3 regions of the Vreelandella gomseomensis genome follow, and region 2 is predicted to be linked to each of the others. Evidence: predicted binding sites of a transcription regulator. Region 2 holds the regulator's gene; each other region holds the start of a gene.

Region 1 (2,269 bases), on a different contig from region 2:
TCGATCAGCAGCCGCGCCTCCCCGACGAACTCCATCAGCCTCAGGATGCGAAAAATCCGCAGCACCCGCAGGATGCGTACGATCACCAGGCCGTGGGCGCCAGGAATGAGCAACACCAGCCAGGTGGGCAGAATGGCGATCAGATCGACAATGCCGTAAAAGCTTTTCAGGTAGAGCGTGGGGCGCTCAAGGCAGTAAAGGCGCAGCACCAGCTCGATGCTGAACAGGATGGTGAATATCCACTCCAGGACATAAAAAAGCATGCCGTAGCGCTCGGCATAGGCCTCAACGCTATCCAGTAATATGACCCCGACGCTGAGCAGGATCGCCAGAATCAAGCCAATGTCAAAAGCCTTGGCTCCCGGCGTATCGGACTCGAAAATGATGTGGAAAAGCTGCGCTCGAAGTCCCTCTGCGCCAGGTTTTAATGAAAGATTCATCAGGCCGTCCTGAAAAAGGCTGTGAGCCCTAGCGTAGCGCGGTTTGATACGCCATGCGATGGGCGAGTGCCAGCGCGGCTTGTGCATAAGCCACGCTTGGCTGGCCGGTGCTGCCCAGCGCATCGCGCATGACGATCGCGTCATCCCGGGCCTGGTCGGTGAGGGCCGGATCGGCGGCCAGCGCGGCCAATGCTTCCCGTGCCGTCTCTAGATGTTCAGCGCGGTGGCTATCGTGGTAGGCGTCGAGCGCCAGGGTTGCCCGGTGCATCCACAGTGCGGGGGAATCGGCGTCGGGAAGCGACCATTGCTGTGCCGCCAGGGCATTGCCACGGGCGGCTTTGCTGGTGTCCGACGGGCGCAGGGGCACGCGCTCGGCGAGCGCCTGGGCAAGCGACCAGAGCGCTTCGGGCGCGCCGTGCTTAAGCTCGAGTTCCGCCTCGCAGATGGTCGCCTGGTGTCCGCCGCTGTGAATCTTGCCTTCATCCAGTGCCAGTTCGATATGGCTGTCCTGCCACATTACCTGCCAGCTCCAGCGCTCAAAGTCGGTACTCAACTGAGGCTGCAGCCCAGGAATTACCTCGCCAAGGGCGCCCTGAAACGGCGGCAGCTCGCCAAGTCCTTGGGTATCCAGGTGGCGTGTCGCCAGCGGCCATTCCCACTCCTTGCGTTGCGAAAACCCACCGCCGCCGTGGCCGGCTGTCTTGACGGTCTGCAGCACCTGGTCGTCCACCTGACGCAGACGCACCGCGATGCGCGCCTGGGCAAGTGCGCCTTCAGGGGTGTCGTAATAGGTGTTGGTCAGGGTTTGCCGTTGTGGCGTCAGCGCCTGCAGCAGCGGGTATTGGCGAAGTGCTACCGGGCCCTCGGGAGCCAGGGCAAGCTTCAGCTCGATTTCGGTCGGTGATGATGTTTTCATGACAATAGCTACCTCGTTACTATGACAGTTTGGTTAATTTTTAATGACAATATGAACTTTTCATGACGGCGGCAGGCGCACTCACTATACTGTGGCCGCCATTTCCAGGCTTCCCGAAAACAGGCATTAAAGGCTTTATGGTTACTTCCAATCCCTTTTCCGCGATGTTTGGCCGCTCGCCATTCCAGCCGCTGCTCGCACACATCGTCAAGGCGAACGAATGTGCCGACCAACTGCTGCCCTTCTTTGAAGCAACCTTGACCGGCGATTGGGACAGCGCGGCGCAACTGCGCGAAAACGTGACGCGTCTGGAGCACGACGCCGACGTTCTCAAGACCGAGCTGCGTCTGAACCTGCCCAATACCATGTTCCTGCCCGTTTCGCGTTCCGATCTGCTCGACCTGATCAGCGTACAGGACAAGATCGCCAACAAGGCGCGCGACATTACCGGCATCATGCTGGGCCGTAAAATGACCGTGCCCGCTGAGCTTGCCGACCCGATGCGCGACTACATCCGCACCAGCGTGGCATGTGTGGCCCAGGCCCGCCAGGCGCTGGAGGAGCTCAAGGATCTGCTGGAGTCGGGGTTCGGGCGCAACGTCTCGGATGTGATGCAGAACATGATTCGCGAACTGCATACCCTTGAGCACCAGGCCGACAGCCAGCAGGTCGCGATCCGCCGCCAGCTGTTCAGCCTGGAAAGCGAGTTGCCACCGGTGGATGTGGTCTTCCTTTACCAGATCATCGACTGGGTCGGCGAACTTTCCGACCGCGCAGAGCGGGTCGGTAGCCGCCTGCAGATCATGACCGCCAACTAATACCCGATCCCCACACAAGGGAAGCGTTATGCAGATCATTGCTCAGTACGGTGATATTTTTATCATCCTGGCCTGTCTTTTCGGCTTTTTCATGG
Region 2 (2,269 bases):
AGGAATGGGTCGCCTGATGGATTTTATTCGGCTGATGCGGCTGGATCGGCCCATCGGTACCTGGTTGCTGATGTGGCCCACGCTCTGGGCCTTGTGGGTGGCCGCTGAGGGCGTCCCGGGGCGCAGCGTGCTGCTGGTCTTCATCGCTGGCGTCTACGTGATGCGCGCGGCCGGGTGCGTGGTCAACGATTACGCCGACCGCCACCTCGATGGTCACGTCAAACGCACCAAGCATCGTCCCCTGGCCACCGGGCGGATCAGTGAGACCGAGGCGCAGCTGCTGTTTATCGGGCTGGTGGTCGCGGCGTTCATGCTGGTGCTGTTGACCAACTGGTTTACCGTACTGTTGTCGCTAGGCGGCGTGGTGCTGGCCTTCATCTACCCGTTCATGAAGCGCTATACCCACTTTCCTCAGGTGGTGCTGGGGGCGGCGTTCTCCTGGGCGATTCCCATGGCGTTCGGCGCAGTGCTCGGGTATGTGCCGGTGGAAGCATGGCTGTTGTTCCTGGCCAACGTGCTGTGGACCGTCGCCTACGATACCCAGTACGCCATGGTCGATCGCGACGACGATATCAAGATTGGCATCAAATCCACCGCCGTGCTGCTGGGCCACGCCGACCGCTGGGTGATCGGGCTGCTGCAGCTCATGACCCTGGCGCTGCTGGCCTGGGCGGGGGCGCGCGTGGGGCTGGGCGGCTTTTTCTGGCTGGGGCTGGCGGGAATGGCGGCAACCTTCGTCCACCAGCAGCGGCTGATCCGTCACCGTGAGCGCGACGCCTGTTTTCAGGCGTTTTTGAATAATCACTGGTCGGGTCTGCTGGTGTTTGCCGGGATTGTGCTGAGTTGGTGGCCAGCGGCTGGCGAATCCCTGGCAATGTCATAGAATTGTCATCAAGTCATGGTGTCATCGTCATTGATCTGTCACTGGATTTCTTTCTATCGAACACCGTGAGGCTCCGGAATGACTGCCAAGACCGTCTTGATCGTCGATGATGAGGCATCCATTCGCGAGATGATCGCGGTGGCGCTGGAAATGGCTGACTATCGCGTACTGGAAGCGGAAAACGCCCAGGATGCCCATGCCATGGTGGTTGACCACCAGCCCGACCTGCTGCTGCTCGATTGGATGATGCCAGGAACCAGCGGCATCGAGCTGGCGCGTCGGCTCAAGCGGGAAGAAGCCACCGCTGAATTGCCGATTATCATGCTTACCGCCAAGGGTGAGGAGGATAACAAGATTCAGGGCCTGGAAGCCGGCGCTGACGATTACATTACCAAGCCGTTTTCCCCCCGCGAGCTGGTGGCGCGCCTCAAGGCCGTGCTGCGCCGTGCGACCCCTCGCGGCGTTGAGGATCCCATCGAAATTAACGGCCTGTTGCTCGATCCGGTGAGTCACCGGGTCAGCGCCTACGGCAAAGCGCTGGATATGGGGCCCACCGAATACCGCCTGCTGCAGTTTTTCATGACCCACCAGGAAAGGGCCTACACGCGCAGCCAGCTGCTCGATCAGGTGTGGGGAGGCAATGTCTACGTGGAAGAGCGCACCGTTGACGTACATATTCGCCGGTTACGCAAGGCGCTGGGTGATGCGCATCAGAATCTGATTCAAACGGTACGCGGTACCGGTTACCGCTTCTCCGCGCGAGCCTAACCGTGCGTTTGTGGAGTCGTGAGCTGTGGCGCCTGATCGGTTGGACGGCGCTTGGTATCTGCCTGGGGTGGCTGGTCGGCATGCCGGGCCTGGGCCTTGCCGGCGGCTTCGCGGTCTGTCTGACCTACCACCTGCGGCAGCTGCGCGCTGCGTATCGCTGGCTAACGCAACGCCCCCAGGATGAACCGCCCGCCGCTAACGGCCTGTGGGGCGAGCTGTTTGACCGCCTCTATCGCTACCAGAAAAGCCAGCGGATTACCCAGAACCGCCTGCGCACGACCCTTGCGCGTATCCAGGAATCCTCCGAGGCCATGCGCGACAGCATCGTGATGCTCGACCACCATGGCGACCTGGAGTGGTGGAACAGCGCTGCCACCAACATGCTGGGTCTGCAAACGGCCCACGACCGTGGTCAGCACATTACCAACCTGTTGCGTGATCCGCGGTTTATCAGTTACTTCAACGCCCGCGACTACAGCGAGCCGCTCACCCTGACCTCGCCGATCGATGAACGACGTATCCTGCAGTACCAGATCACCCTCTACGGTGACGATGAACGTCTGGTGATGGCCCGTGATATCACCCGGCTGCATCAGCTGGAGCAGATGCGTCGCGATT
Region 3 (2,269 bases), on a different contig from region 2:
CGCCGGTGGGGTAGCGCTTGGCTACGCCGCTTAGTGTCAACATTTTCCACCTCAAACATATAAAGAAACGGCCAGAAAGGGGAGCCTTCCTGGCCGGTTAACAACGTCCACCTGGCGATCAGTCGCAGTCGTAGGTCACCCCATTGGCATCGGCGATGGTGCGAATCACTTCCCAGTTATCCTGATAGGTAATGGGGATAAACTGGGCTTCGCCGGAGTTGGAGAATTCTTCCTCCAGGGCGGTGCCTTCCCAGTCGTAGCTGAAGAAGGCGTCCTGAATGTCCTGCGCCAGTTCGGGTGCCAGGTTATGGGCCGTACCGTAGGCAGTGGTCGGGAACGTTTGCGAGGTATAAATGACCTCGTAATCACCTTCTTCCACGACGCCACGCGACAGCATCCGACGCGCTACCGAGTTAGCGATGGCCGCGGCCTCATAGTCCTCGTTGACCACGCCTAGAACAGAGTTGTCATGTGAACCCGAGAACGCAGTCTCAAAATCTTCCCCCGCTTCCATGCCGTATTCGGAACGCAGCAGCGCTGACGGCGCGCGGAAGCCCGAGTTGGAGGTCTCGGAGGTAAACGCCAGCTGGCGGCCTTCCAGGTCTTCAACGGATTCGATACCGCTGCCCGGGTAGGTAATGATCTCCATTTCGTAACCGAAGCTGCCGTCCTCGGCGGCCATCATGGCAAACGGACGGAAACCGCCGCAGTTGACCGCTACTGGCACACCACCGGTGTTGAAACCGGCGACGTGCAAACGGCCCGCACGCATGGCTTCCTGCTGGGCAGCGTTGGACTGTACCGGGAAGAACTGCACCTCTTTACCTGTGGCGTCACTCAAATGATCCAGGAAGTCAGACCAGACATCGGCATAGACAGCGGGATCTTCGACCGGCGTATAGGCAAACACCAGCGTGTCCGGGTCTACCCACTGGGCGTCATCGCTGGGGACATCTGCCATCAGATCGCCATCCGCATCCTGGTAGCGGCTGGAAAGATCGGCCTGAACCGCCACGGCTGAAAAGGCAAAGGCACTGGCAACGGCGGCGCTAATGAGGGTACGGGGAAGGGATAACGTCTGCATGAATCACCTGAAGCGTTGTTAGAAGACAGCGTTAATCCTGCCGTCGTTAGATGACAACGGCAGGGCACTTCGATGACCACTGGATGACGGTTTAAAGACCCCACGATGACATCACGCCTGGGTGTTGCCGCCGCGACGCTCCACGAACAGGCTATTGCCGGGGATTTTTTTGGCCTGGTGTTTCAGCTCCGAAAGCTCGGCGGCCACGTCCAGTGCCTTGCAGCGGGCAGCGGGCGCTATTGGCTTGACCGCAATCGACAGGCTAACGAAGGGGTAGAAGCTCGTGGTGCCCTGGCGGTTCTCAATGCAGATACCTCCCCGCTGACGATCTTCGTCTTCGTAGAACCCCGGCGCCATCACCTCCATGTGCTGAAGAATCTCCTCGCAGACACTTTCCCAATGAATCAGCGGCAGTAGCATCATGAAATCGTCACCGCCGATATGGCCGATAAAGCCTCCGACACTCTCCACCTGAGCCTGCAGCAGGCGGGACAGGGCAATGATCATGTGATCCCCCCGGGCGTAGCCGTAGGCATCGTTGAAGGCCTTGAAGTTATCCAGATCAACGTAAGCGGCGGCCACGCCCTCGTCGGCACTCAGGTACCGACTCAAGGTTTCATTGATCAGGATGTTGCCAGGCAGCCCCGTCAGCGGGTTGGCGTGACGCGCCTGGCGAACCTGGATCGCGGTGATCTCGCGCAGCAGGTCGACGATATTGCCCATGCCCAGATAGTCGCCGTCATCGTTGACGATCACGAAGTCTTCCTGCTCGATATCGCGGCTGTCGGTGAGTCGCTGGCTTAAGACGTCCAGCGGCGTACTGGCGCTGGCAATCAACGCCTTAGTATCGGCCACGTCCCCTATCGGACGTTTGCCATACAGTGAGTGACTAAAGGGATTGGTAAACAGGGTGAGAAAAGCGCTGCGCCGCACCACCGCTACGGGCTTACCGTCGTCAACCACCGCCACGCAGCGCAGCGTGGGCTGTTGCCGGAAGCGCTCGGCCAGTACCGGAATTGCACAGTCGGGGGTAACCGCCTCGATGGCCTGACAGATCGACCGAGCCGTACGCCCCGCCGGACTTGCCAGGGGCTCAGCGGCGGGTAGCCGCATTTGAAGATCAAGCGGCGGTTCGGCACTGGGCCTGGCAAAGTAGAACCCCTGGAGCAACGCCAGCCCGCGGTC

The links. The regulator PhoB, encoded in region 2, activates phosphate uptake and scavenging genes when phosphate is short. The targets are predictions, from matches to a motif close to TGTCATANNNNTGTCANA.
Region 1: a site for PhoB is predicted at 1,388-1,405, ahead of QC815_RS15425 (CYTH domain-containing protein). Genes of this name have one in related genera too.
Region 3: a site for PhoB is predicted at 1,156-1,173, ahead of phnD (phosphate/phosphite/phosphonate ABC transporter substrate-binding protein). Genes of this name have one in related genera too.

What each region holds. Positions count from the first base shown of each region.
Region 1 is NZ_JARWAI010000013.1:34,132-36,400, reverse strand. Features, by position in the region: gene QC815_RS15430 (ion transporter) at 1-440, opposite strand, end outside; gene QC815_RS15425 (CYTH domain-containing protein) at 469-1,356, opposite strand; gene QC815_RS15420 (TIGR00153 family protein) at 1,494-2,174, shown strand; gene QC815_RS15415 (inorganic phosphate transporter) at 2,203-2,269, shown strand, end outside.
Region 2 is NZ_JARWAI010000003.1:200,971-203,239, reverse strand. Features, by position in the region: gene ubiA (4-hydroxybenzoate octaprenyltransferase) at 1-883, shown strand, start outside; gene phoB (phosphate regulon transcriptional regulator PhoB) at 962-1,651, shown strand; gene phoR (phosphate regulon sensor histidine kinase PhoR) at 1,654-2,269, shown strand, end outside.
Region 3 is NZ_JARWAI010000006.1:79,893-82,161, forward strand. Features, by position in the region: gene phnC (phosphonate ABC transporter ATP-binding protein) at 1-43, opposite strand, end outside; gene phnD (phosphate/phosphite/phosphonate ABC transporter substrate-binding protein) at 119-1,084, opposite strand; gene QC815_RS09200 (bifunctional diguanylate cyclase/phosphodiesterase) at 1,196-2,269, opposite strand, start outside.